Regions from separate parts of the Ancylobacter polymorphus genome, predicted to be linked through region 3. Evidence: riboswitches for the same ligand, from Rfam matches in the RefSeq annotation. Region 3 holds a riboswitch; each other region holds the start of a gene.

Region 1 (9,532 bases), 2.1 Mb from region 3:
GCCGCAGGAAATCGCCAATGCCGCCGTCTTCCTGGCGAGCCCGGCGGCGAGCTTCATCTACGGCACCAATCTCGTCGTCGACGGCGCGCTGACCCGCGGCGTCCAGCTCTGATAATACCCTCCCCGTCCCGCCCGCGCGGGGCGGGGAGACGCCCCGGCCTTGCCTCCCCCGGCGAATAGGGCGAGGCTCCCGCGCGAATCGACGCGACAGGGAGGGACGCATGGCCCAGGTAATTTCCATCGGCGAAGTGATGGTCGAACTGGCCCGCGGCGCCGATGGCCGCTTCAGCCAGGGCGTCGGCGGCGATACCTTCAACACCGCCGTCTATCTCGCCCGCGCCGGCGTCGACACCGCCTATGCCACCGCGCTGGGCGACGATCCCTATTCCGACGCCATCCGCGCCTCCGCCCAGGCCGAGGGGCTCGACATCAGCCTGATGGCCCGCGTGCCCGGCCGCACCGCCGGGCTCTATCTCATCGACATCGACGCGGCGGGCGAGCGCAGCTTCACCTATTGGCGCGACAGCGCCCCCGCGCGCGAGCTGTTCGAACTGCCCGGCTGGGAGGGGATGTGCGAGGCGCTGATCGAGGCCAAGCTCATCTATCTCTCCGGCATCACCCTCTCGCTCTATTCGAATGCCGGACTGGGCCGCCTGCTGGCGACGATCGAATTCGCCCGCGAGCGCGGCACGCGCGTCGTGTTCGACGGCAATTTCCGCCCGCGCAACTGGCGCGGCGACGTGGCCCGCGCCCGCGCCGTCTATGCCGAGGCGCTGAAGCGCACCTCCATCGCCCTGCCGACCTTCGAGGATGAGGCGACGCTGTGGGGCGATGGTTCCCCCACCGCCACCGCCGAGCGGCTCGCCACCTTCGGCGTGCAGGAAATCGTGGTGAAGAACGGCGCCGAGGGCGCGCTGGTCGTGAGTGGTGGCCAGGCGCAGCTGGTCGCCATACCCCAGCCCGTCGTGCCGGTGGACACCACCGCCGCCGGCGACAGTTTCAACGCCGCCTATCTCGCCGCGCGCCTTGCCGGCGAAGCCCCGGCGGCGGCAGCGGAGGCCGGGCACCAACTCGCCGGTCGCGTCATCCGCCACCGCGGCGCCCTTCTGCCGCGCCACGCCAATGCCTGAGCGAGAGGGCCGCAGAGGCTGCAAACGCTTCTGCGAACGACTTGCAAACCCTTGTGCTTGCTTGATTTCTGCCCGCCAAGCGACTAAGCGCTGCGGCAGCGGGCGCGCGGCGCCGGAACGGGTTTGCGCCGATGACTGTCTCCTCGCGGATCGCCTTGATCAATGTCGGCGTCAGCCTCGCCGTGCTGGGGCTGAAATATCTCGCCTTCCTGCTCACCGGCAGCGTCGCGCTGTATTCGGACGCGCTGGAGAGCATCGTCAATGTGGCAACCGCCATCACGGCGGTGCTGGCGCTGCGGGTCAGCGCCAAGCCGGCCGATGCCGCCCATCCCTATGGCTATGCCAAGGCCGAGTATTTCTCCGCCGTCATCGTCGGCGTGCTGATCGTGGTGGCGGCGATCTCGATCCTGCGCGAGGTCTATCTCGGCTGGCTGGAACCGCACAGCTTCGATGCCTCGCCGCAGGGTCTGGCGATCAACGCCGCCGCGACGGTCATCAACGGCATCTGGTGCGCGGTGCTGATCCGCGAAGGCCGGCGCGCGCGCTCCCCCGCTCTGGCGGCCGACGGGCGGCATCTGTTCACCGATGTGCTGTCCTCGGCCGGCGTGCTGCTCGGCGTGGTGCTGGCGGTGCTGTCGGGCTGGGAGAAGCTCGATCTCGTGCTCGCCGGCCTCGTCGCGGTCAACATCCTCTGGTCGGGCTGGTCGGTACTGAAGGAGAGCGTCGGCGGGCTGATGGATCAGGCCGTGCCGGCGGAGACGCTGGAGCGCATCCGCAAGCGCATCGCCGCCGAGGCCACCGGCGCCATCGAGGCGCATGATCTGCGCACCCGCCAGGCCGGACGCATGACCTTCGTCGATTTCCACCTCGTCGTGCCCGGCGACATGCCGGTCAGCGAAGCCCACGCCATCTGCGACCGTATCGAGGACGCGCTGGAAGCGGAGGTTGCCGATATCCTGGTCAACATCCATGTCGAGCCGGAAGTGAAGGCCAAGCAGCAGGGCGTGCCGGTTCTCTGAGGCTCACTTGCCCGCGCGCAGCGCCGCCACCAGCTCCGGCGTCGGATAGGAGTCGGCCGGCAGGCCGAGCCGCATCTGCTCGACCTTGATCGCCTGCCGCGTCGCCGCCCCGACGATGCCGTCGACCCGGCCCACATGGTGCCCGCGCGCGTTGAGCAGCGTCTGCAGGTCCTTCACCTCGGCCATGGAGAGCACCGGAATCTTGTCGCCCTGCCCCCGGTTGAACGGCCCGGCGCCAGCGACGCGCGAGGCGAGATAGGCGGCTGACGTGGCGTAGGTCAGCGAGTTGTTCCACTCGGTGAACACATCGAAATTGGGATAGACGAGGAAGGCCGGGCCGTTGCGCCCCATCGGCAGCAGCAGCGAGGCGGGAAGCTGGTCGGCGGGAAGCTGGCCACCGCCCGCCCGCACCACGCCCATGCGCGCCCATTGCGCGCGGGGAATCTTGATCGACAGGTCCGCCTGGTCCCAGGGCAGGTTGGGCGGCACGCGCACCTCTTCCAGCCAGGGCTGACCGGCCTTCCAGCCCAGCGCCTTGATGTAATTGGCCGCCGAGGCCAGCGCGTCGGGCGCCGAGCGGATGAGATCGACCCGCCCGTCGCCGTCGAAATCGACGCCATAGTTGAGATAATGGTCGGGCAGGAACTGGAACTGGCCGAGTTCCCCCGCCCACGGCCCGCGCATCGTCTGCACGGTGAGGTCGCCGCGATCGATGATCTTCAACGCCGCCATCAGCTGGGTGCGGAACATTTCCGCGCGCCGGCAGTCCCAGGCCAGCGTGGCGACGGAGCGGATGGTCGGCTTGTCGCCCATGAAGGCGCCGAAATCGGTTTCCAGCCCCCAGAACGCCACCAGCACCGCGCCCGGCACGCCGAATCGCTGCTCGATGCGGCTGAACAGATCGGGATTGGCCTGGATCTTCTGCCGGCCCTGCTGGATGCGATAATTCGCCACCATGCGGTCGGAGAACTGGAAGAAGCTCTGGCCGAACACCTTCTGCCCGCGATCGGTTCCGACAATGTCGGGGGCATAGGTCAGGCCGTTGAGCGCCGCCGCCACCGTGCGCGGCGACACGCCTTCCGCCACCGCCTGCTGCTTGAAGCCGGCAAGCCAGGCGTCGAAGCCGGCGCCGCTGCGCCCGCAATTCTCCTGCGCCGAGGCGGCGGAGGAGAAGGCCAAAGGCGCGGCCAGCGCCACCAGTGCGGCCATCCGGCCGATCGAATTCTTCCAGCGGCGCATGGCACTCCCCGACCTGTCGTTCTGCAATCGTCTCGCCGTCAGCCATTCTACAGGAATACGGCAGCGGCAGGGTGACGGTTCAGGCCGATTGACCCCGGCTCCCGTTTCACCCAAGATCGACCCGTTCCAAGGGGAGCCCCGCTAGGGGGCTGAGAGAGCGCCGGCTGTGCCGCAAGGCACCGCAACGCGATGACCCTTCGAACCTGATCCGGGTCATGCCGGCGAAGGGATCGGAACCGAATGGCGTCGCCACGCGCGGGTTCAGGCCGCGTCCCGCGCCGCCATCCTTCCCCAACGTCATACGCCCGGATCTCCCCAACCCTCTGGTTCTGGAGATCCAGCATGTCGTCCAAGTCCCCCGACAACCTCAGCGTCGCCACCGGGCCGATTCCCGGCTCCCGTCGCCTCTATGCCGAATGCCCCGTGCGCGGCTTCCGCGTGCCATTCCGCGAAATCCTGCTGCACCCCTCGGCCGGCGAGCCCAATCTCGCGGTCTATGACGCCTCCGGCCCCTATACCGATGTCGAGGCCCGCATCGACATCGCCGCCGGCCTCCCCCGCCCGCGCGACGCCTGGGTGCAGGCGCGCGGCGATGTGGAGGCCTATGACGGGCGCGCGGTGAAGCCAGAGGATAACGGCCATGTCCCGGCCGACCGGCTCGTCACCCCCTTCCCGCTCGCCCACCGCCCGCTGCGGGCCCGGTCCGGCGCGGTGACGCAGATGGCCTATGCCCGCGCCGGCACCGTCACGGCGGAGATGGAATATGTCGCCTTGCGCGAGAACGGCCTGCGCGATCGCCTGCGCGACATCATCCGCGACGGCGAGGATTTCGGCGCCGCCATCCCCGATGTGGTGACACCGGAATTCGTGCGCGACGAGGTGGCGCGCGGGCGCGCCGTCATTCCCGCCAATATCAACCATGGCGAATTGGAGCCGATGGCGATCGGCCGCAATTTCCTGGTCAAGATCAACGCCAATATCGGCAATTCCGCCGTCACCTCCTCGGTCGCCGACGAGGTGGACAAGATGGTGTGGGCGATACGCTGGGGCGCCGACACGGTGATGGACCTCTCGACCGGGCGGAATATCCACAACATTCGCGACTGGATCATCCGCAACGCCCCCGTGCCCATCGGCACCGTGCCCATCTATCAGGCGCTGGAGAAGGTCGGCGGCATCGCCGAGGACCTGACCTGGGAGGTGTTTCGCGACACGCTGGTCGAGCAGGCCGAGCAGGGCGTGGACTATTTCACCATCCATGCCGGCGTGCGGCTCGCTCACGTTCCGCTCACCGCCAGTCGCGTCACCGGCATCGTCTCGCGCGGCGGCTCCATCATGGCGAAATGGTGCCTCGCCCATCACCGCGAGAGCTTTCTCTATGAGCGATTCGCCGAGATCTGCGAGATCATGCGCGCCTATGATGTCACCTTCTCGCTCGGCGACGGGCTGCGGCCCGGCTCCATTGCCGACGCCAATGACGCGGCGCAGTTCGCCGAGCTGGAGACGCTGGGCGAGCTGACGCAGATCGCCTGGGCGCGGGACTGCCAGGTGATGATCGAGGGGCCCGGCCATGTGCCCATGCACAAGATCAAGGCCAATATGGACAAGCAGCTCGCCACCTGCGGCGAGGCGCCCTTCTACACGCTAGGGCCGCTGACCACCGACATCGCGCCGGGCTATGACCACATCACCTCAGCCATCGGCGCGGCGATGATCGGCTGGTTTGGCACCGCCATGCTCTGCTACGTCACGCCGAAGGAGCATCTCGGCCTGCCCAACCGCGACGACGTGAAGACCGGCGTCATCACCTACAAGATCGCCGCCCACGCCGCCGACCTCGCCAAGGGGCACCCGCTGGCGCGGGCCTGGGACGACGCGCTCTCACGGGCTCGCTTCGAGTTCCGCTGGCAGGACCAGTTCAACCTCGCCCTCGACCCCGACACCGCCCTCGCCTTCCATGACGAGACGCTGCCGAAGGAGGCGCACAAGCTGGCGCATTTCTGCTCCATGTGCGGGCCGAAATTCTGCTCGATGAAGATCAGTCACGTAATCCGCGACACCGCCCGGCAGGCGGAAGAGGCCGCGCAGGGCATGGAGGACATGGCCGCCCGCTTCCGCGACGGCGGCGGCCAGCTCTATCGCGATGTCACAGCGGCAGAGTAGTTTTGGCGCGGCCGGGGCTTTCCCGGCCGCGTTCTCATCGGGAGCCCTCGCTGCATGACGTCGTCCCCTGTCCGCCCCACCGTCGCCGTGCTCGCCCTCGTCGAGCGCGCGGGTGAGGTTCTGCTGGTGCGCCGCGCCAACCCGCCCGACCAGGGGCTATGGGGCTTTCCCGGCGGACGGGTGGAGCCGGGCGAGACCTATCGCGACGCGGCGCTGCGCGAGCTTCACGAGGAAACCGGCCTTCTCGCCGCAGATCCGCGCCTCATCACCGTGCTGGACTTCATCGAGCATGAGGCGTCCGGCACCCTCGCCCATCATTTCGCGATGATCGCCGTGCTGTGCCGCTGGCAGGCAGGCGAGGCCGTCGCCGCCGACGACGCGCTGGAAGCGCGCTGGTTCGACCGGGCCGAACTCGCCCGCCTCGGCCCCGCCGCCAGCCTGAAGGTGGAGTATCTCGCCGACCTCGCCCTGGCTGCGGCGAGCACCGACTGAGAACTCCGCAACGAAAAAGGGGCCCGCGAGGGCCCCTTGTCCAAGGTCGTTCCGTTGCGTCCCGGGCGGCGTTCGCCGCCCGGGACGCAAGCGGATCAGGCATGCGCCGAGGCGGTCGCGGTCTTGTCGACCGAAGGACCCATCGCGGCGGACTGCGCCACATGCGACTTCAGCGTGCGCGGCAGCAGGGTGATCGCCAGGAAGGCGGCGAACAGGTCCATGGCGGCGACGGTGTAGAGCACGGTCGACCAGGTGCCGGTGGCTTCCATCAGCAGGTTGCCGATCGGCACGAACAGCGCGCCGATGCCCTTGGCGCAGTAGAGCACGCCATAGATCTTGGCGATGTGCTTGGTGCCGAAGGCGTCGCCGGCCAGCGCCGAGAACAGCGAGTAGACTTCACCCCAGGCGAGGAACACGACGCCGGAGAGGATGAGGAAGGCCCACGGATTGTGGCCGAAATAGCCGAGCGCGATGATGCCCATGCCTTCGAGCGAGAAGGCGATGACCATGGTCTTCTCACGGCCGATATGGTCGGAGATCCAGCCGAACAGCGGACGCGAAATGCCGTTCATGACGCGGTCGAGCATCAGGGCGAGCGGCAGGGCGGCCATGGTGAAGAAGTACAGGTTGACCTCGAACTCCTTCACGCCGAGGTCCTGCGCGATCACGCCCAGCTGCGCCACGGCCATCATGCCGCCGGTGACGACGCAGGTGAACATGACCAGCATCAGCCAGAACAGCTTGGTGTTCAGGGCTTCCTTCAGGGTGTAGTCGCGGCGGCTCTGGTTGAGCTTGGTGGAGGCCTTGACCTCACCCGCCTTCGGCGAACGCAGGAACCACGCCGCGATGAAGGCGAGACCGCCCTGCAGCAGGCCGAAGAAGAAGAAGGTCTCCTGGAAGCCCGAGGATTCGATCATCGCCGCGATGGGCAGGATGGTGGCGGCCGAACCGGCGCCATAGCCACCGGCGGTGAGGCCGACGGCGAGGCCGCGGCGATCCGGGAACCACTTCAGCGCGTTGTTGATGCAGGTGGCGTAGATGGAGCCGACGCCGATGCCGCCAATGGCCGCGCCGACATAGAAGCCCATCAGGGTGGTGGCCTGCGAATTGATGACCCAGGCAGTGCCGATGAACAGGGCGCCGAAGGCGACCATCAGGCGGGGGCCGAACTTGTCGATGAAGTAGCCTTCGATCGGCGCCAGCCAGGTCTGCACCAGCACGAAGATGGTGAACGCCACCTGGATCGAGGCGCGCTCCCAGCCGAAGGTCTGCTGAATTTCAGGGACGAACAGGGTCCAGGCATACTGGATGTTGGCGGTCGCGATCATGCAGACCACCCCGACGACCAGCTGCATCCAGCGGCGGCTCTCAGAGAAATCCTGGCCCGGCCCGACAGCCGCCAGAGTCTTGGACGTATTCAAGGGCGATCTCCTCTCCCAAATCGATAAATGCCGCGGATCGGCTTTTTTGTTGCGGTCGCTCCTGGGCCTGTGGGGCCCGGGCGCCGGCTTGTCGTTGGTCCCGGGGGCGCTTTCTGCGTCGCCCCCGCGACGGCCGCTCGTGCGGCATCTTCTTCTCAAAGGTTGCGCGGTATCCGCCCCTGACGCCGCGTTCCGACACTTCGGAGACGCCCTGCCGCAGGGTTGCGGAACCGACCCGCTGAGCAAGGATCATAATCGACAATATTATGTATGCCAATTGGCTTTTATGACTCGCCAACCGTTCCGTAAGGCTAAAGATACCGAACAATTTTCATTTGGTTGGTCGGTGGCTATTAATAGATGTAACATCGTTGTCGTGCAACGACGCTGCGTCAGTTCAAATTCAGATAAAAGTTGAAGATCAGGAACGTTCGGGAAGGGTGACTTGGCGTTGTCACGTCGCACGACACGAATGCCCGAACGACGACACGAAAGCGCACGGTTCGCATCCCCTTCTCGCCGCCAGTTTACAATTGGAATGCTGTCAATCTTGCCGCCAATGGAGGGCAGGCGCGCGTCAGCTTCCGGTGTTCCGGAAAAGAAAAAGGGCCCGTCCGAGGACGGGCCCTGAAAGAAGGCCAGGGAAGGAGGGGGCAGCTTACTCGGCCGCCACCACCTTCGACGCGGCCGCCTGCGCCGCGGCGCGGCGCCCATGGGCGGAGGCGAGCGGCTTCAGCACCACCAGCGCCATCACGGCGGCGATGATGTTGAGCGCCGCGGCGGTGATGAACACCGCATGCCAGCTACCGGTCATGGTGGTGATGATGGAGGTGAACGGCACGATCAGCGCCGCCGTGCCCTTGGCGGTGTAGAGCAGGCCGGCATTGGTGGTGGCGAACTTCGAGCCGAAGGCGTCGCCGCACATGGCCGGGAACAGCGAGTAGATCTCGCCCCAGGCGAAGAAGACGAGGCCGGTGAGGATGACGAACAGCACCGGGTTATGGCCGAGCACGCTCAGCGCATAGATGCCGACGCCCTCGATGGCGAAGGCCACGAACATGGTGTTCTCGCGGCCGATCTGGTCCGACACCCAGCCGAAGAACGGACGGGTCAGGCCGTTAAGCACGCGGTCGATGGCGGCGGCGAAGGTCAGCGCCGGCAGGGTGATGCCGATCAGGCTCACCGGAATATCGGCGATGCCGAAATCCTTGGCGATCGGGCCGAGCTGGGCGGTCGCCATCAGGCCGCCGGCGGCCATCATGACGAACATCGCGTACATCACCCAGAACAGCGGGGTGGAGAGCATTTCCTTCGGCGCGAAATCGCGGGCCGACTGGGAGACCTTGGCCACGGCCTTGGCGGCGAAGGCGGCGATCTGCTCCTTCTTCGGCGCAACGAGGAAGAGGGCGAGCAGCGTGATCACCACGCCCTGGCCGACGCCGAAATAGAAGAAGGCGGCCTCATAGCCCTGATTCTTGATCATGTTCTGGATCGGAATCACGGTCAGCGCCGAGCCCGCGCCGAAGCCGGCGGCGGTGATGCCGGCGGCAAGGCCGCGACGATCCGGGAACCACTTCAGCGAGTTACCCACGCAGGTGCCGTACACCGCGCCAGCGCCGATACCGCCGAGAGCCGCGCCGACATAGAGCAGGGTCAGCGTGTCGGCATAGGAGTTGATCACCCAGGCAAGGCCGCACAGCAGGCCGCCGAACAGCACCACGACGCGCGGGCCGTACTTGTCGACGAACCAGCCCTCAACCGGCACCAGCCAGGTCTCAGTGACGATGAAGATGGAGAACGCCACCTGGATCGCCGCGCGATCCCAGCCGTGGGTTTCCTGCATCGGATTGACGAAGAAGGTCCAGCCATACTGCATGTTGGCGATCATGCACATGCAGATCACGCCGAACACCAGCTGCAGCCAGCGCTTTTTATTGATGGATGCCGTTGCGTCAGATGTCATGTTGTCCTCGAACGTTTCCCAACGTAAACTGACCGACTATTTTCTGTTTTCTTATTGAATGCCCGCTACGCACGCCCATCCGGGCGGGTCATCAATCAGCCATTG
Region 2 (9,532 bases), 1.8 Mb from region 3:
TGGTGGCGCTGTCGATCCTGATCGCCGTCGCGGCGTCCTACACGGCGCTCGATCTCGCCGGCCGCATGACGCGCACGCGGTCCGCCGGGCTGGTTTGGCTCGGTGCCGCTGCGGTTGTGCTCGGCGGGGGCATATGGGCGATGCACTTCATCGCCATGCTCGCGCTCAATGTGGGGATGGAGATTTCCTACGGCGCCGAACTCACGCTCGCCTCGCTTCTGCTGGCGGTGTTCGCCACCGCGCTGGCGCTGTTCGGCGCCAGCCGACCGGGCGTGGGCTTCGAGGGGATACTGCTCAGCGGCATTTTCATGGGGCTGGGCATTGTCGGCATGCATTATACCGGCATGGCGGCGATGCGTATGCCGGGCTCGATGAGCTACGACATGATCCATGTCGGCATGGCCATCGTCCTTGCCATTGCCGCCTCAACCGTCGCCATCTGGCTCGCCTTCCGCCACCATTCGGTGCTTCAGCGTGCCATCGCGGCGCTGGCCCTCGGCTTCGGCATTGCCGGCATGCACTATGTCGCGATGCTGGGTGTCACCTTCACCGGCCATACCGACGCCCATGACGCCGCCGCGACGGCCCAGGCGGCCGTGTCGGGCGGGATCGGTGCGGCCTCGCTTGTCGCCGTGGTGACCGCCGCCACCTTTGCCATCTTCATCGCTTTGTTGCTCGCCGCCGCCTATGACCGGCGCGTCGCGCTGCTCGCCGACCGCGAGGCCGGGGCGTGGCGCGAGAGCGAGGAGCGCTACCGCAATCTCTACCGTCACACGCCGCTGCCGCTGCACTCTCTGGGGCCGGATGGCCGCATCGCGCAGGTCAGTGATCGCTGGCTGAGCCTGCTCGGCTATCCGCGCGAGGAGGTGGTCGGGCGGCCGCTGACCGATTTCATGACGGAAGACTCCGCCCGGCGGCGCAACGAGGAGCACTGGCCGCGCCTGCTGGAAACCGGCGAACTGCGGGAGGCGGAGTACAAGCTCGTCGCCAAGGACGGGCACCTCCTCGACTGCGTGCTGTCCGCCGTGGCCGAACGCGACGCCGACGGGAACCTCACCAACACGCTGTGCGGTCTCGTCGATGTCACCGAGCGGCGCGCCGCGGAGGATGCCCTGCGCCAGGCGCAGAAGCTGGAGGCCGTCGGCCAGCTCACCGGCGGAATCGCCCATGATTTCAACAATCTGCTCGCCGTGGTTCTGGGCAATCTCGAACTCGCGGCCAAGCGCGCGCCGGACGACGCGCGGCTGCGGACCCTGCTGGGCAACGCCATGCAGGCCGCCCAGCGCGGGGCAGCGCTCACCCAGCGCATGCTGGCCTTTGCCCGCCGGCAGGACCTGAAGCCGGAAGCGGTGGATGTGCCGGAACTTGTGCTCGGCATGGCGGAGATGATGCGCCGTTCCATCGGCCCGGCGGTGCGCATCGAGACGCGTTTTCCGCTCGGCCTGCCGCTGGCGCGGGTCGACGCCAACCAGCTTGAACTTGCTCTGTTGAACCTCGCGGTGAATGCCCGCGACGCCATGCCCGATGGAGGGGTGATCACCATCGCCGCGCGGGAGGAAAACGTCGCCGCGCCGGCCGGGGACGATGTGGTCGAGCCGGGGCGGCTGAAGCCGGGGCATTATTTCTGCCTGTCGATCGCCGATACCGGCAGCGGCATGGATGCGGAAACGCTGGCGCGTGCGGCCGAACCCTTTTTCACCACCAAGGGCGTCGGCAAAGGCACAGGGCTCGGTCTCGCCATGGTTCACGGTCTCGCCGCCCAGTCGGATGGGCGGCTTGTGCTCTCCAGTACGCCCGGCAAGGGCACGACCGCCACGATCTATCTGCCGGTCGCCGAGGTGGCGCGGCCGGCTCCCACGGCCGAGGTCGAGGATGAAAGCGGCGTGCCGGATGGCGAGGACGGCGCCCAGCGGGTTCTGGTGGTCGATGACGATCCGCTGGTACTTTCCGCCACCGGCGCCATGCTGGAGGATCTCGGCTGCGTCGTCACCGAGGCTATTTCCGCGCGGGAAGCGTTGGAATTGCTCGATTCCGGGCAGGTGTTCGATGTGGTGCTCACCGATCAGGCCATGCCGGGCATGACCGGGGTGCAGATGGCGGCGGTGATCGAGCAGCGCTGGCCGGAACTGCCCGTGGTTCTCGGAACCGGCTATGCCGAACTGCCGGCCGATGCCAGGGCCGGCCTGCCGCGCCTCGGCAAACCCTTCAGCCGCGAGGCGCTGAAGCGCGCCATTGTCGCGGCGACGCGCAAGGTGCCGAGCAATGTGGTGCCAATGTCGCGGCGGGGCTGAGCACCCGTTGGATTATTGACAAGCGCCGGTGACATTCGCCGGCTGAGTGATTATATCCAGAGCGTCCAGGGGAGCCTCGTCAGGAGGCTGAGAGGCCATCGGCGCGTTCGCGCGGCATGGCGACCCTTTGAACCTGATCCAGTTGACACTGGCGGAGGGAGGGAGTGCATAGTGTCTCCTCACACGAAATCGACTGAAACGACAACGGCTTACCCCATGGCGAACGCCATGCGGGTGAAGGTGGTCGGCGCGGGCGTTGCCGGGCTCACCTGCGCCCATGCCTTTGCGCTGCGCGGCGCGCAGGTGACGGTGGTGGACCGCCGGCCGGGGTCGGGGCAGGGCTGCTCCTGGTATGCCGGCGGCATGCTGGCGCCGTGGTGCGAGCGCGAGAGCGCGGAGCCGCTGATCGTCGATCTCGGTTTGGAATCACAGGCTTACTGGCAGGTGGCGGTGCCGGATGTGCCCAATGAGGGCTCGCTGGTGCTGGCCCAGCCGCGCGATCTCGCGGACCTGCGGAGGTTTTCGCGAAGAACCGAGCATTTCGAATGGGTTGACGGGGCGCGGATCGGCGAATTGGAACCCGATCTTGAGGGGCGTTTCGACCAGGGGCTGTTCTTCCCCACCGAGGCGCATCTTGAGCCGCGCAAGGCACTGGCGGCCCTGACCCGGCGGCTGGTCGACGAGCATCGGGTTACCTTCCGCTTCGAGGCCGATGGGTTCGATGAGGTGGACGATGAGGCCGGCGCGGCCGGCGAGGCCGATCTCGTGGTCGATTGCCGCGGCCTGGCGGCGCGCGACACGCTCGCCGACCTGCGCGGGGTGAAGGGCGAGATGCTGGTGCTCTATTCCACCGAGGTGGCGCTCAGCCGTCCGGTGCGCATGCTGCACCCGCGCATCCCGGTCTATATCGTCCCGCGCGGCGACGGGCATTTCATGATCGGGGCGACCTCGATCGAGAATGACGAGCGCGGCCGGGTGACGGGGCGCTCCATGCTGGAACTGCTCGGCGCGGTCTATGCGCTGCACCCCGCCTTTGGCGAGGCGGAGATCGTCGAGATCGGCGCGGATGTGCGCCCGGCCTTCCCGGACAACCTTCCGCGCCTGCGCAAGCGCGGCAACACGATCTATGTGAACGGCCTTTACCGCCATGGCTTCCTCGCCGCCCCCGCTCTGGCGCGCCGGGCGGCGGAACTGGCGTTTGACGGGACCTATTTCCCGGAGGTGATGGATGAAGATCATCGTCAATGGTGAACCGGCCAGCACCGACGCCGCCACGCTGGCGGACCTTCTGGCCGAACTCGAACTCGCCGACGCCATCGTGGCGACGGCGGTGAATGGCGACATGGTGAGGGCCGCGCGCCGCACGGCGACCCCGATTGCCGATGGCGACCGGGTGGAGATCCTCGCCCCCATGCAGGGTGGATGAACCATGGATGCGATGACAGGCCTGACGACCGGCATCGGCACCGACAAGGTGACCTTCTACGACACGGAAATCTCCTCGCGCCTGCTGCTCGGCACGGCGCAATACCCGTCCCCGGCGATCCTCGCTGAGGCGATCCGCGCCTCGGGGGCGGACATCGTCACCGTCTCGCTGCGACGCGAATCCGGCGCGGCGAAGGCGGGCCAGAGCTTCTGGCAGCTGATCCGCGATCTAGGGGTGAAGGTGCTGCCCAACACCGCCGGCTGCAAGACGGTGAAGGAAGCCGTAACCACCGCCGAGATGGCGCGCGAACTCTTCGGCACGCCCTGGGTGAAGCTGGAGGTGATCGGCGAGGACGACACGCTGCAGCCCGACGTGTTCGGGCTGGTGGAGGCGGCGCGCATCCTCTCCCGCGACGGCTTTCAGGTGTTCCCCTACACCACGGAAGACCTCGTCGTGGCGGAGAAGCTGCTCTCCGCCGGCTGCGAGGTGCTGATGCCCTGGGGCGCGCCGATCGGCTCCGGGCGCGGGCTCAACAACCCCTATGGGCTGCGCTCCATGCGGGCGCATTTCCCCGGCGTGCCGCTGGTGGTGGATGCCGGCGTCGGCGTGCCCTCGCATGCGGCGGCGGCCATGGAACTCGGCTATGACGCGGTGCTGCTGAACACGGCGGTGGCCAAGGCCGGCGATCCCGTGCGCATGGCCCGCGCCTTCGCCGCCGCCATCGCGGCGGGCCGCGAGGCGGTGCTGGCGGACCCCATGGAGGTGCGCGACATGGCGGCGCCTTCCACCCCTGTGATGGGCCGGGCCTTTGTCGGCTCCTGAGAACCAAGCGTGAGTGCGTGATGAAGCTCGATCCGTTCTATCTCATCGTCGACCGCGCCTCCTGGCTGCCCCGCCTGCTGCCGCAGGGGGTGAAGCTGGTGCAATTGCGCGCCAAGGACATGGACGAGGCCGAGCTGCGGCGCGAGATCGCCACCGCGCGCGAGGTGTGCGCGCGCTATGGCGCGCAGCTGATCGTCAATGACTATTGGAAGCTCGCCATCGAGCTCGGCTGCGATTTCGTCCATCTCGGGCAGGAGGACCTCGCCGAGGCCGATGTGCCGGCCATGCGCCGCGCCGGGCTTAAGCTCGGCATCAGCACCCATGACGAGGCGGAGCTGGAAGCCGCGCTGCTGGCGGGGCCGGATTATGTCGCGCTCGGCCCGGTCTACCCCACCATCCTGAAGAAGATGCGCTGGGCGCCGCAGGGGCTGGAGCGGGTGACGCAGTGGAAGAAGCGGATCGGCGACCTGCCGCTGGTCGGCATTGGCGGCCTCACCATCGAGCGCGCGCCGGGCGTGCAGCAGGCAGGCGCGGACAGCCTCGCCGTCGTCACCGACATTCTCTTGAACGCCAATCCGGAAGCGCGCGCGCGCGAATGGGTGCTGGCGACGCGGTAGCGATGGGCTCATCCCACCCTCGCACCCCTCATCCCCGGGCTTGACCCGGGGACCCAGACTTTCCGCACGCGCCGGTGACACAGGCTTGGCGCAGGCCGTCCCGGTCGTCTGGGTGCCCGGGTCACGCCCGGGCATGAGCGAGGTGAGGGGACGCGTGCGCGTCAGCTCTACGTCTCCGAGTGCGGACATTCGTCTTGCCCTCATCCCCGGGCTTGAGGGAGGCAATGGCCCGTCATCCCGGACGACGCAGCGCGTCGATCCGGGATCGTTTTCCGGGGCAGATCGGCGCGCGATCCCGGCTCTCCGCTTCGCTGCGGCCGGGATGACGGCTGGGAGTGATCGCCCCGGAGCCCTCGGTGCCTGGGTCACGCCCGGGCATGAGGGGGGAATGGCCCGTCATCCCGGACGACGCAGCGCGTCGATCCGGGATCATTTTCCGGGGCAGATCGGCGCGCGATCCCGGCTCTCCGCTTCGCTGCGGCCGGGATGACGGCTTGGGGGTGATCGCCCCGGAGCCCTCGGTGCCCGGGTCACGCCCGGGCATGAGGCAGGAGAGCGGCCTTAGCCGGCGGCGCGGCGCTGGCGCAGCAGGGCGGCGAGTTTGGCCATTTCCGGCGGCGGCTCGCGTTCGATGCGGGAGTATTCCCGCCCGTCCGGCGTGCGGCGGAATAGGCCGAATTCCACCATTTCCCGCCGCAGCAGCGCGTAGTCTCCGAACAAGTGTTCGGCGTTGAGCAGCTCGTTCATCCGCCGCTCGGGGAAGGTCTCGCCGCTCGGCAGGCGCGACCACAGCAGCCACAGGCAGAGGATCTGCTGGTTGCGCTTCTTCGGCCAGCGCACCAGCCGGCCCTGCGGATCGAACAGCCGCAGCGCCTTCTCGCAGCGCGTATGGTCCGCCACCGGCGGCGGTTCGGGCGGGGCGGCCGACAGCCGGCCGCGCGCCTGCGCATCCGCCCGCAAATGCTGGAAATTGCGATAACCGGCGCCGCGCGCCAGCAGGTTCAGCAGTTCGACATGGCCGGCCGGGCGGTCGAGCGCGGCAAGGCCCTGATGCAGGGTCCGGGCGAGCGCAGAAATATCCGGCGCCTCATAGGCCAGATGGAGTCGGGGCATGACTTATCCTCGTTGGTGCCCTTTCGCGAGGAAATGTCGGGGTTGCCGTCTTGCGACCGGGCACAAGGACAAGTGCGGGGTGCGAATGTTGAGCAGGTTTAGCTCCCCTCGCGGGGCGGCAACGCCTCGGTGAACTGCAGACCGTGGCGCAGAGATAGGCGAGGCCGGGCGCGATGTCCAGAGGCGCGGCCGCGTCCCTGACCTAGACGCATGCGCCACCCCTCATCCCCGGGCTTGACCCGGGGATCCAGACTTTTCCGTGAGAGCACCGGGGCCGCTGGGTGCCCGGGTCAAGCCCGGGTATGAGGGGGTGGTGGCTCGTCATCCCGGACGGCTGGGAGCCTACGCCTCCGCCGCTCAGGCCGCGCCGGTGAAGCTCCGCTCCATTTCGCGGCGCAGGCGCACCGCCGGGCTGTCCTTCACCTCGACATCGGCCCAGCCGACGATCTCGCCTTCCGCAATGTCGCGGTTGAGCGTGACGTGATGGGCGAGGCCGATGGGCAGGCCGCCCTTCGCCAGCGAGGTGGCGGCGGGGAAGAGCTTGCCCCAGACGGTGAAGCCGCCTTCGCCATCCAGCGTCTCGCCGGCCTTTAGCGGGCGCTTCGCCACCGCCACCACATCGGCATTGAAGGCTTCCGTCACCCCCGTCGGCTCATGGCGCAGCGCCGCCGAGGCGACGCTGACGCCGAGTTCCAGCCCGATGAGGTGATAGGGCCGGTAGAGCGCGGTGGTGCGGCCGGAGGCATCCGTCACCACGCCATATTCCTTGAAGCAGCGCCGGGCATAATCGCCGCGCGGGCTGGGATCGGCGTCGAACACGACATAGACGCCCCAGCGCAGATCGCGGAACACCGGGCGGCCGTCGCGCTCCAGCGAGGAGACGGTTTCCACCGTGCCGGAATGCTCCAGCACCCCGCCCTGTTCGCGCGGGCGGAGAATGGTGGCGAGGTCGTCGACGCCGCAGGGCGGGAACAGCAACCCGTCGGAAGGCGCCTTCAGTCCCGCCGCATTGGCGATGGCGGCCATTTCGATGGAGGATTTGGTGCCGTCGGCGAAGGAGTTGAACATCTGCGCGTTCATGCCTCCCTCCGCCGCCTGTTCGGCGGTGAGGCCGTAGAGGCTCCAGATCGTGTCGGGCGTCGAGCGGTGGAAGCTCGGCAGGTATTTGGTGCCCTTGCCGGCGCAGACGACGTTGAAGCCGCAGGTGCGGGCCCAGTCGACCATCTCGCATACCAGCGCCGGCTGGTCGCCATAGGCCATGGAATAGACCACGCCGGCCTTGCGGGCGCGCTCGGCCAGAAGCGGGCCGACCAGCACGTCGGCCTCCACCGTGACCATGATGACGTGCCGGCCATGCTCGATTGCCAGCAGCGCATGGGCGGCGCCGCCGGCGGGGCTGCCGGTGACTTCCACCACGACATCGAGCCCGTCGGTGGCGATGAGCGCGGCCGCGTCATCGGTCAGCATGGTGCGGCCGGTGCCCAGCGCCTCGGTGAAGGAGGAGGCGACGACGGCGTCCGCGTCCCAGCCGGTCGCCTCCAGCGCGGCGCGGGCGCGCGGCACGGAGAGATCGGCAATGCCGAGCAGATGCAGGCCCGGCGTGGTGCGCAGCTGCGAGAGGAACATGGAGCCGAACTTGCCGGCGCCGATGAGGCCGACACGGACGGGCCGGCCGGCATCGGCGCGGGCCCGGAGCAGGCGGGCGAGATTCATGGCGTTTCCTTGATGCGTTTCGTCCCGGGAGGGCGGCCGGGCTTATGCTGCCCGGTCCGTTTGGTCGCCCGCCGGTTCGGGCCGGCGGGGATGGGATCAGCCGGCGGCGGCGCGGCCCTGCGGGCGGGCCTCTTCCGCGGCCACGGCCTCGATGACGGCGGGAGCGGGCGGGACGGCCGGCGCCTCGGCTTCGGCGCGCTCGGCCTCAGAGCGGTCGGCGGCGGCCTTGAGGTCGAGAATGCGGTCGGCGAGGCTCGGCGGCGCGCCGGGCACGCGCGTGTGCTCGGCGAGCAGCGCCTCGATCTTCGAGCCCGGCCCTTCCAGCCGGGCGGTGAGATGGGCGACCCCGGCGGCGATGTCGCTGATATGCTCCCGCAGCAGTGCCGCGGCTTCCGTGCCGTTTTCCGCCGCGCCATTGGCGGCCGGCGGCACGGCGGCGGCGAGTGCGGTGAGCTGTTCGATCCGCTCCTGCAGCGCCGCGCGTTCGTCCTGCGCGCGGGTGAGAGCCTCCTGCACCTTGGCCAGTTCGTCCTTCATCGCGTGGTTCCGGCGCAGTTCGGTTGCGAGGCTTTCGCCCGTGGTGCGGACCGTCTCGCGCTCGCTCGCCAGATGGGCGTTGGCGGCGACGAGCTGGCGGTCGAGTTCGTGGATGCGGTCTTTCAGCGTGTCGCGCAGCGTGGTCAGCGCCACATGCTCGATCTGCAGCCCTTCCTCACGCGAACGGGTGTCCTCGAAGGCGTCGCGGGTGCGGGCAAGTTCCGCGCGGGTATGGAGCAGCGCGGAGCGGGCTTCTTCCAGCGCGCTGGTGGTCGTCTCCAGCTCGGCCAGCAGATGGTCGCGATGGGTGGAGACGCTGGCATGTTCGGTCTGCAGCGCGTCGAGCTCGGTGGAGAGGCGGTCGATCGTGTCCTGCCGCAGGCGCAGGGCCTCGGCCTGGCGGACGATCTCGCCATATTGCGCGGCGGTGCGAACCTGCTGGCGCTCGACTTCCATCTCCAGCCGGCGGATGCCGACGGCGAAGAGGGCGCGCTGTTCGTCCTTGTCGGCCTGCACCTCGGCGATGGAGACGGGAATCGCGCCCTCGATCCGCTTGCGGGTGAGCCGCACCGCCCGGCGCCACACGGCCGGCAGCGTCAGCAGCGCCAGCAGGGTCGCGGCCAGGAAGCCGATGGCGCAATACATGATCGCTTCGATCATGCGGTGATTTCACCTCACAACGCGGCGGCGGTCGGGAGCGGGACCGCCGGCCAGGGAGCCAACAGGTTACAGATACCAAAACGGCCGGGCTAGCCCGGCCGCACGGCATTCGGTGAGACGGTTCAGAAAGGATTCCACGTCGCCGAGGGGGTGAACTTCAGATAGCCGATATTGGCGCCGAGGCGCACGCCGACGCCGGAGCGGATCGGCACCACGACGATATTGTCGGAGGCCAGCGCCGTCATGCCGAAGCCGGCGACGAAATAGGCCGAGCCGGAAATGCCGCCGAAGCGCCGGTAAATGTCGTTGATGCCGTTGAGGTTGTACACAAGGATCATGGTGCGGGCGCCGTC
Region 3 (9,532 bases):
TCCGATCAGCTTGCGATGCAAGCTGATCGGCGCGTGCTCTAGGGGCGGCGGTACCCCTGCATGGTGCGCAAGCTCTCCAATCGGTAATGTGGCGGACACGGTCCCGCCAGCTTCGCCCGGCGTAGATGAGCGGATCGCGACCTCTGCCCGGAGTAGCCCCCTTGCACGCCCTTCGTTCCCTGCTCGCCGATGTCTGGCGGCTGTCCATTCCCTATTTCCGCGGTGAGGATCGCTGGCGCGGCGGCGCGCTGCTGGCGGCGATCATCGCGCTGGAGGTCGGCTGGGTCTATGTGATCGTGCTGATCAACGAGTGGAACGCGGTGTTCTACAACGCGATCCAGGAAAAAAACTACCCCGCCTTCGTCCACCAGCTCTGGATCTTCGCGCTCTATGCGGCGGTGGCCATCGCGGTGGCGGTGTACCAGATCTATCTGCGCCAGTGGCTGCAAATACGCTGGCGTACCTGGATGACGGAGAAATACCTCACCGCCTGGCTGGCGGACGAGACCCATTACCGCATGCGGCTGAAGGGCGACGAGGCGGACAACCCCGACCAGCGTATCGCCGAAGACATCAGCTCCTATGTCACCCAGACGCTCAGCCTGTTCCTCGGCGTGCTGAACGCGGTGATGACGCTCGCCTCCTTCGCCGTCATCCTGTGGGGGCTGTCGGGCGATTTCAGCTTCAACCTGTTCGGCACCGACTGGAGAATCCCCGGCTATCTCGTCTGGGCCGCCTTTGCCTATGCGGCGCTCGGCACCTATCTCACCCATCTCATCGGCCGGGTGCTGATCAAGCTGAACTACGACCAGCAGCGTTTCGAGGCGAATTACCGTGTCGATCTGGTGCGGGTGCGCGAGAATGGCGAGCAGATCGCGCTGATGCAGGGCGGCCCGGTGGAGCGCACCCGCCTGCTCTCGCGCTTCGGCCATGTCGTGCACAATTATTGGGGCATCATGATCGCGCAGAAGCGGCTGACCTGGTTCACGGCCGGCTATGGCCAACTCTCGGTCATCTTCCCCTTCATCGTCGTCGCCCCGGCCTATTTCACCGGCGCGATCCAGCTCGGCCAGCTGATGCAGACCTCCTCGGCCTTCGGCCAGGTGCAGGGCGCGTTCTCCTTCTTCATCAACGCCTATACGACGCTGGCGGAGTGGAAATCGGTGGTCGACCGTCTGGTCGGCTTCGAGCGCTCGGTGCAGGAGACGCAGGCCGAGGCGCTGCGCAGCGAGTTCCGCCGCGTGCCGGCGCACGGGCCGGCGCCGCTGTCGGCACATTCCATGGAGGTGCGGCTGCCGGATGGGCGGGCGCTTTTGGAAGTGGCGGCGCTGGATCTCGCGCGTGGCGAGCGTGTGCTGCTCACCGGCCCTTCGGGCAGCGGCAAGAGCACGCTCTTGCGCGCCATCGCCGGCATCTGGCCGCATGGCCATGGCGAGGTGGGGATAGCGCCCGGCGCGCGGGTGCTGACCCTGCCGCAGCGGCCCTATCTGCCCTTCGGCACGCTGCGCGGCGCGCTCGCCTATCCCGACCCGCTGGAGAACTATGACGACGAGCGCCTGCGCGAGGCGCTGGAAGCGGTGGGCCTGCCGGCACTCGCCGCGCGGCTGGACGAGAGCGGGCCGTGGGCCTCCATCCTCTCCGGCGGCGAACAGCAGCGCCTCGCCGTGGCGCGCGCGCTGCTGGTGGAACCCGATGTGCTGCTGCTCGACGAGGCGACCTCCGCGCTCGACGAAGCAAGCGAGGCGGCGCTCTACCGCCTGCTGCGCGCACGGCTGCCGCAGACCGCGCTGCTCTCCATCGGCCATCGCTCGACGCTGATCGAGCAGCATGAGCGCCAGCTGGTGCTGACCCGCGAGGGCGAGGGGCCGGCGCGGCTGACCGATCTGCCGCCGGCGCCAGCGCCGGCGGCAGCGTGAGCGATCAGCGCGAGGCGGCGGCGCGGGCCTCCGCCTCGATGGCCAGCGTCCGCTCCAGCAGGATCTCGTAGATCGGCCGCCCGCCCAGTGACAGAAACACCATATGGGCGAAGATGGCGGTGATCATGACCGGCACCAGCACCGCATAGGCGCTGGTGAGTTCCAGCACAAGCACCATGCCGACCAGCGGCGCGCCGATGGTGGCGGCGAACAGCCCGCCCATGGCGGCGATAGCGAAGGTGGTGTGCGCGAGGTCCGGCAGGGTGAAAAACAGGTCCAGCGTGGTGCCGTAGCACAGGCCGATCGTGGTCGCGAGCGCGAGGATCGGCGCGAAGATGCCGCCGGCGACGCCGGTGGAATAGCTCGCCATGGTCATGACGAAGCGCAGCAGCACCACGAACACCAGCATGGCCAACGGCAGGTTCTCGCGCGTCAGCTGCACCGCCAGCAGCTCGCCGCCCTGCGTCGCCTCCGGCCGCACAAACATCAGCACGCCGACGGTGAGGCCGACAAAGGCCGGAAAGATGTAGAAGGAGCTGCGCTGGCCGAACCGGCGCACATGGTCGAGCGACCACACCAGCGTACGGTTGAACACGAAGCCGGCGCCGCCGAGGATCACGCCCAAGACGGCGAAGGCCGGTAGCCAGACATAGGGAATGGTGGCGGCTTCCAGCAGCATATAGGGCCGGCTGCCGGTGAGATATTCGGTGACGATGGCGCTGGCGATGGATGCCAGCACCACGGCGATATAGGTGCGCGAGGAATAGGGGAACTGCCGGCGCGTTTCCTCGATGACGAACAGCACGGCGGCGAGCGGGGCGTTGAAGGCGGCGGCAAGGCCAGCCGCGCCGCCGGCGGCGAGCAGGCCGCGCATGTCCTCGCCCGACCATTTCATTAGGTCGGAGGCCGCCTTGGCCACGGAGGCGCCGATATGGATGGTCGGTCCCTCGCGCCCCAGCACCATGCCGGAAGAAAGCGAGAGCAGGCCGGCGACGAACTTCACCGGCAGCACGCGATGCCAGCGCACCTCGCGCAGCCCCTCCATCGCGCCTTCGATCTCCGGCACGCCGGAGCCGCTGGCTTCCGGCGCGAAGGTGCGCACCAGCCAGAGCGAGACCAGCGTCATGGCGGCGGCGACCAGCGCGGCGGCGGCGTAGAGCGGGAGCCCGTCCAACCCCAGCCCGGTGTCGAGATAGGCCGGCCAGGCGGCGGTGAGTTTTTCGACGCCGACATGAAAGGCCGAGCCGAGAACGCCGACGACGGCGCCCACGCCGACCGCCACGAGGTGATACGCCAGATTGCCCATGCCTGCCCTTCCGCGTCCCAACGGCCCCCGCATCGGTTAGCACCCTCGGGCAGGGATCGGAAGGCATGATGCGACCGTCATGGCCGTGGCGCGCCCGGCCATGACGGCGTGACGCCTCCGGCTCAGGGCAGGGCGGGCGTATAGACGCTGGCCGGCTCGACCGTGTCGATCAGGCCATGGCTCTTCATGAATTCGCCGAAGCGGACATAGCGGCCCTCGTCCCGCGCCGCCGGAGCATGGGCGAAGCGGCGCAGCGTGTCGGTCCAGGCGGTGCGGTTCAGTTCGTCGTCGAGCTTCGGGTTGGCCTTGACGAACACGCCCCAGGCCTCCTCGGGGTGGTTGAGGATGTAGATCGTCGCTTCTTCCACGGCCGCCAGGAAGCGCGTGAGGCGCGGATCGGCGAGCTTGTCCTTGTGGGTGACATAGATCAGCTCGTCGAAGACCGGCACGCCGTGCTCCTCGGGGAAGAAGGCGACGCCTTCCTTGCCTTCCAGCCGGATCTGGGTGAGTTCGAAATTGCGGTAGGCGCCGATCACCGCGTCGACCTTGCCGGCGACCAGTGCGGGGGAGAGGGCGAAATTGACGTTGATCATGGTCACGTCGGTCGGCTTCAGCCCGGCGCTCGCCAGCATGGTGCCGAGCAGCGCGTCTTCCAGCCCGGCGACGGAATAGCCGACCGTCTTGCCCTTGAGATCGGCGAGCGACTTCACCGGGCCGTCCTTCAGCGCCACCAGCGCGGTGAGCGGGGTGGAGATGAGCGTGCCGAAGCGCACCAGCGGCAGGCCTTCCTTCACCTGCAGATAAAGGCTCGGCTGGTAGCTCACCGCGATATCCGCCTGACCGGCGGCGACGAGGCGCGGCGGGGCGGCGGGATCGGCCGGGGCGACCAGCTCGACATCGAGATCATGGGCTTTGAACAGCCCCTTTTCCTGCGCGATGATCAGCGGCGCATGGTCGGGGTTCACATACCAGTCGAGCAGCACGGTGAGCTTGTCCGCCGCCGCGGCCGGGGCCAGCGAGAGCGACAGGGCGAGGATGAGGCCGCCGGTGCGGGCGGCGAGGTTCTTGAACATGGATCTCCTCCCAGTTGGAGACCCGGCGCGAGCTTTCGGGGGAAATCCGGCGCGGGAGTCACGCGCCGCGTGAGGCCCCGCCGTCGCTCCGTCCCTTCGCCGGCATGACCCGGATCAGGTTCAAAGGGTCTGGCTTCTGCCATCTCAGCCCCTTGATCGGTGAGGATCGCGGGACACCCCTCGGACGCGCGCAGGCTAACAGAGCCGCCGGGCAGGGGCAAATGGGGGCTCTAACCGCGATCGTGTGTGGCCTTGGTATCAAACGCACACCGTCATCCTGAGGTGCCCGGCCGCAGGCCGGGCCTCGAAGGATGCCCATTGCGTGGGGGCATAACGAACCATCCTTCGAGGCTCGCTGCGCTCGCACCTCAGGATGACGGTGCGCTTGATTGTGTCCGGGAAAGAGGAGGGCTCCTCACTCCCCCCGCCAGCCCTCGGCATAGACGATGCGTTCCACCCCGGCGAAGCGGGCGTGGCGGGTGAGCTCGGTGTCGAGCGCGTCGAGCCGCCCCTTGGTGGCGCGCACGCCGGGCTCCAGCCACAGCCGGCGCACATCCAGCGTGCCGGCCTTGCGGTCCGCCTTCATGTCGAGGCGCCCGACCATGCGGTCGCCTTCCAGGATCGGGAAAACGTAATAGCCATAGACGCGCTTTTCCGCCGGCACGAACACCTCGATGCGGTAGGAGAAGCCGAACAGCCGCTCCGCCCGGGCGCGGTCGCGCAGCAGCGGGTCGAACGGGCTCAGCACCCGCAGTCGCGCCGGCGGGGCGGGCAGCGCGGCGAACAGGGCGGCGCTACCGGCGAAGGCGTGCGAGGCGCGGGGCTTTCCACTTTGTCCCTTGCCGTCCACCCCCTCGATCAGCACCGGCTCCAGCCGGTCGCGGTTGGCCTCCACCCATTCTTTCGCCTCGGTCGGGGTGACGAGGTCCCAGAAGGCGGCGATCTCGCCATGAGTGGCGAAGCCGAGCCGCTGCAGCGCCGACGCGCAGGCCCAGTCGATGAAGGCGGCCTCATCGACCTCGGCGTCGCGATGCCGGGCGGGAATGACCCGCTCGGTGAGGTCATAGACCTTCTGGAAGCCCTCGCGGCCGGCGATCGCCAGCGCGCCGGTGCGCCAGTGATATTCCAGCGCGGTCTTTTCCGGGTGCCAGTTCCACCAGCCGCCGGGCGGGCGCTTCTCGGCCTCGAAGTGCCGCGCCATCAGCGGCCCTTCGCGGCGCACCCGTTCCAGCACATGGTCGACATAGGTTTCGAAGCCGTTCTCGTGCCAGGAGCGCCAGCGTTCGGCGAGCGTTGCTTTCGCGCGGGCGAAGCGGTGCTTCCAATAGGGGAAGAAGGTCGAGGGGATGATCGCCGCGTCATGCGTCCAGTGCTCGAACAGCGCGTGGTCCTTTTCCAGCAGCGCAGTAAGATGCTCGCGCCTGTAGCTCGGGTTGCGGGCGAACAGGATGTGGTGATGCGCCCGCTCCACCGTGGCGATGCTGTCCACCTGCACGAAGCCGATGGCCTCGATCAGTTCCAGCAGCCCGGCCTTGCTCAGCGCCCCGCGCGGGCGGCTGAGCCCCTGGGTGGCGAGGAAGACGCGGCGGGCGTCGCTATTGGAGAGGCGAATCGTCATGGCCCGATCTTAGGACGCGGCGGGCGACGGGAACAGATGGAGTACGAAACGCGCGACCTCGTGAGCCGGCGGCCGTTGCGGGAGGCGGAGAAGGAAACTAGAAAGAAGGCACTGCACGCGGAGCGCGGTGCAGGCCGGGAGTGCCGACGGGCATCTCCGGTGAACCGCGCGCGTGCACGTAAGCGTTAACGTCACTCAACGCGCATGATCGAACGGCCTTCGGGACGTGATCGGCGCGGCTTTGTCCTACCGGTGCGTTCATGGCCGGAGAGGACCCGAAATGAACGTTGCCAGCCCTGTTTTTCCCGCCGCCCCCGCGCTGAACCGCCTGCGCTTCGAGCCGAAGCGGCGCCGCCTCACCGTGCTCTCGACCGAGCATGTCACACCCTCCATGCTGCGCCTTGTGCTCGGCGGCGAGGACCTCGCCGATTTCGTCAGCGCCGCGCCGGACGACCATGTGAAACTCGCCATCACCCGGCCGGATGGGACGGAGGAGCGGCGCGACTACACACCCCGGCGCTTCGATGCGGCGCGGCGCGCGCTCACCCTCGATTTCGCGCTGCACGAGGCCGGGCCCGCCACCCTCTGGGCGATGGCGGCCCGGCCGGGCGACCGGCTCGACGTGCTCGGCCCGCGCGGCTCTGCCGTGATCGAGGACGCCACGGTGGCGCACTGGCTCCTCATCGGCGATGAGACGGCGCTGCCGGCCATTGGCCGGCGCATCGAGGAGGCAGCTGCGGGCACGCGCCTCACCAGCCTTGTCGCGGTGACGGGCGCCGGCGAGGAGCAGCGTTTCGCCACGGCGGCGACGCTCGACTCGCGCTGGATCCATCGCCCGGCCAGCGCGCTCACCGAGGCCGCACCGTTCATCGCCGCACTTGAGACGATGGAACTGGCGCCGGCCACCTATGTCTGGCTCGCGGCCGAGGCGGCCGTGGCGCGGGCGGTGCGGGCCTATCTGACCGAGCGGCGCGGCGTCCCGCTCGGCTGGATCAAGGCCGCCGGCTACTGGGTGCTGGGCCAGGCCGACGCGCATGAGAAGATGGGGTGAAGTCGAAGGTGCGGGGAGGCGCCCGCTCAGGCGGGCGCGTTCGCCCCGGTGGTCTCCGGCGCCCAGGGCAGCAGTCGCGTGAGCCCGCGATCCACCAGCGTGAACAGGATCAGCGCCATGGCGAGCAGCACGGCGAGCGCAGCGAACACCATGTCGGTCTGCATGCGGGCATTGGAATAGATCATGAGATAGCCGAGCCCGGCGGAGGCGCCGACCCATTCGCCCACCACCGCGCCGATGGGGGCGACGGCGGTGGCGACCTTCAGCCCGGAGGCCAGCGCCGGCAGCGCGGCGGGAATGCGGATGAAGCGCAGCGTGGTGAGGATGCCGGCGCCGTTCAGCCGGGCGAGATCGACCAGCCCCGCCTCGGTTCGGGCCAGCCCGTCGTGAAAGGCCGAGGCGACGGGAAAGAAGATGATGAGGCTTGCCATCACGATCTTGGAGGCAAGGCCGAAGCCGAACCAGATGACCAGCAGCGGGGCGATGGCGAAGACCGGCAGCGCCTGCGCCACCAAGAGAACCGGGCGCATGGCGCGGCGGGCGAGCGGCGAGGCCGCCATGGCGAGCGCGCAGGCGATGCCGAGCAGCGAGCCGCAAATCAGGCCGAGCAGCATCTCGCCCAGCGTGATGCCGGCATTATGGGCGAGGATGCCGGCATTTTCCCACGCCGTCATGCCGATGCGAAGCGGGCCGGGCAGGATATAGGCGGGCACCGCGAGAAGACGCACCGCACCTTCCCACAGGCCCAGCAGAACGAGAGTGACGGCGAGCGCGCGCCCGATGGCGGCCATGAGGCAATTTCCTGCATTCGTTGCAGCCCTTATAGCCGCCGACGGCCAAATGCGCGACGTTTGCGCTTGCGGGGAGAACGCAAGCAGCGCCGGCCGGCGCGGAAAGACTTGACGGCCGTCAATGCGACGTCACTTCTTTGAATGCAAAAAAGTCATCACCGAAAGCGTGGAGGAAAGCAGATGATCAAGGATATTCTCGTCAGCCTGCGGGTGGCCGACGTTGGGGAAGATGTCGCCGGCGATTATGCGGTGTCTGCCGCCGCCGCGCTCGATGCCCATCTGACGGGCGTGGCCGTGAGCTACGAGATCGACGTGCCGCCGGTCTATACGGAAGCCTTCTCCACCGATTTCATCGAAGCGCAGCGGGCGGAAGCCCAGCGTCTGGCGCGCACCTCCGTGGAACGCTTCGGCGAGGCGGCGCGCTCGCTCGGCCTCACCGGCGAGGTCCGGCTGGTCGACGGCACGCCCGGCGGCGCGGCCGAGCAGATCGGCGTCATGGCGCGCCTCTATGACCTCACCATCGTCAATCAGGCCGACCCGGATAAGCTCGGCCCGGAAGACGTGGTGACCGAGGCGGTGCTGTTCGATTCCGGTCGGCCGGTGCTGGTGGTGCCGCGCAAGCAGCAGAAGCCGTTCTCGGCCAAGCGCATCATGGTCGCCTGGGACGGCAGCCGCACCTCGGCGCGCGCCGTGGCGGAGGCGAGGGCGCTGCTCGGCCATGCCCATCTGGTCGAGGCGGTGGTGGTCGATACCGGCAAGCCGCTGCGCAAGAAGGGCGTCGACCTGCCCGGCGCCGACCTCGCCCGCCATCTCGCGCGCCACGACAAGACGGTGGAACTGCGCACGCTGGTACCGAGCGGGGATGAGAGCATCGCCGACGTGCTGCTCAAGGAAGTGGCGGCGCGCGACATCGACATCGTGGTCATGGGTGGCTATGGCCATTCGCGGCTGCGCGAATTCGTGCTCGGCGGCGTCACCCGCGACATGCTGGAACGGATGACGGTGCCGCTGTTCCTCGCCCATTGAGGCCGGCTAGCGCCCCCGCGACATCAAGGCCCGGCGTCCGCGCCGGGCTTTTTGTTTCAGGGCCGTTCGCATGCCGTTTTCAACATGTGAAGGGACACGCCTGACGGATGACGTTACCTGTGCGCCATGGGGCCGACGAAACAGAGCCCGGAGGAAACACCATGAAAAGGCTGCTCGCGACCACGCTGGCATTGCTCGCCACTGTCAACCTGTCTCTCGCCTGCACGGCGGTCGATATCGTCGCCAAGGACGGCACGGTCATTGCCGGGCGCACCATGGAATGGGCGTTCGACATGAAATGGCAGCTGGTGAGCCAGCCCAAGGGCACCGAACTGACGCTGGTCGCCCCCGCCGCGCTCAATCTGCCCGCCCACAAGGTCGCGACCAAATATGCGGTGGTCGGGGTGAATGCCGGCATCATCCCTGGCGGGGCGCTGCTCGACGGGCAGAATTCGGAAGGCCTGTCGATGAGCGGCAATTTCCTGCCGGGCTTCACCCAGTACCAGACGGTGACGAAGGACGACACGCAGTACCAGACCGTGTTGACCTTCGGCTCCTGGGCGCTGGGCAGCTTCGCCAAGGTCGCCGAACTGCGCGCGGCGCTGCCGCAGATGAAGGTGTGGGCCGACGACACGCTGCCGAGCGGCCCGACGCCCCCGACCATCCATTTCGTCTTTGTCGACCGCAGCGGCGCGGGCATGGTGGTGGAATATGTCGGCGGCGAGCTGCGCATCCACGACAATGTCGCGCA

The links. Region 3 has a riboswitch for thiamine pyrophosphate ahead of K9D25_RS20810 (ABC transporter substrate-binding protein). Riboswitches for the same ligand answer to the same signal wherever they lie in the genome.
Region 1: it holds a riboswitch for thiamine pyrophosphate, as region 3 does, so the genes downstream of both, thiC (phosphomethylpyrimidine synthase ThiC) here and K9D25_RS20810 (ABC transporter substrate-binding protein) in region 3, are expected to answer to the same signal.
Region 2: it holds a riboswitch for thiamine pyrophosphate, as region 3 does, so the genes downstream of both, thiO (glycine oxidase ThiO) here and K9D25_RS20810 (ABC transporter substrate-binding protein) in region 3, are expected to answer to the same signal.

The regions. Positions count from the first base shown of each region.
Region 1 covers NZ_CP083239.1:2,188,456-2,197,987, reverse strand. The annotation lists gene K9D25_RS10360 (SDR family NAD(P)-dependent oxidoreductase) at 1-112, shown strand, start outside; gene K9D25_RS10355 (sugar kinase) at 222-1,130, shown strand; gene K9D25_RS10350 (cation diffusion facilitator family transporter) at 1,262-2,149, shown strand; gene K9D25_RS10345 (lytic murein transglycosylase) at 2,153-3,388, opposite strand; TPP riboswitch at 3,508-3,635, shown strand; gene thiC (phosphomethylpyrimidine synthase ThiC) at 3,731-5,551, shown strand; gene K9D25_RS10335 (NUDIX hydrolase) at 5,606-6,043, shown strand; gene oxlT (oxalate/formate MFS antiporter) at 6,139-7,371, opposite strand; gene oxlT (oxalate/formate MFS antiporter) at 8,123-9,427, opposite strand.
Region 2 covers NZ_CP083239.1:2,547,553-2,557,084, forward strand. The annotation lists gene K9D25_RS12020 (MHYT domain-containing protein) at 1-2,291, shown strand, start outside; TPP riboswitch at 2,349-2,468, shown strand; gene thiO (glycine oxidase ThiO) at 2,520-3,542, shown strand; gene thiS (sulfur carrier protein ThiS) at 3,520-3,717, shown strand; gene K9D25_RS12035 (thiazole synthase) at 3,721-4,539, shown strand; gene K9D25_RS12040 (thiamine phosphate synthase) at 4,560-5,156, shown strand; gene K9D25_RS12045 (DUF2087 domain-containing protein) at 5,718-6,269, opposite strand; gene K9D25_RS12050 (NAD(P)H-dependent oxidoreductase) at 6,627-7,982, opposite strand; gene K9D25_RS12055 (hypothetical protein) at 8,079-9,179, opposite strand; gene K9D25_RS12060 (DUF1134 domain-containing protein) at 9,302-9,532, opposite strand, start outside.
Region 3 covers NZ_CP083239.1:4,338,058-4,347,589, reverse strand. The annotation lists gene K9D25_RS20820 (ABC transporter ATP-binding protein/permease) at 162-1,916, shown strand; gene clcA (H(+)/Cl(-) exchange transporter ClcA) at 1,921-3,222, opposite strand; gene K9D25_RS20810 (ABC transporter substrate-binding protein) at 3,345-4,295, opposite strand; TPP riboswitch at 4,370-4,486, opposite strand; gene K9D25_RS20805 (winged helix-turn-helix domain-containing protein) at 4,711-5,913, opposite strand; gene K9D25_RS20800 (siderophore-interacting protein) at 6,194-6,964, shown strand; gene K9D25_RS20795 (ABC transporter permease) at 6,991-7,755, opposite strand; gene K9D25_RS20790 (universal stress protein) at 7,936-8,781, shown strand; gene K9D25_RS20785 (choloylglycine hydrolase family protein) at 8,943-9,532, shown strand, end outside.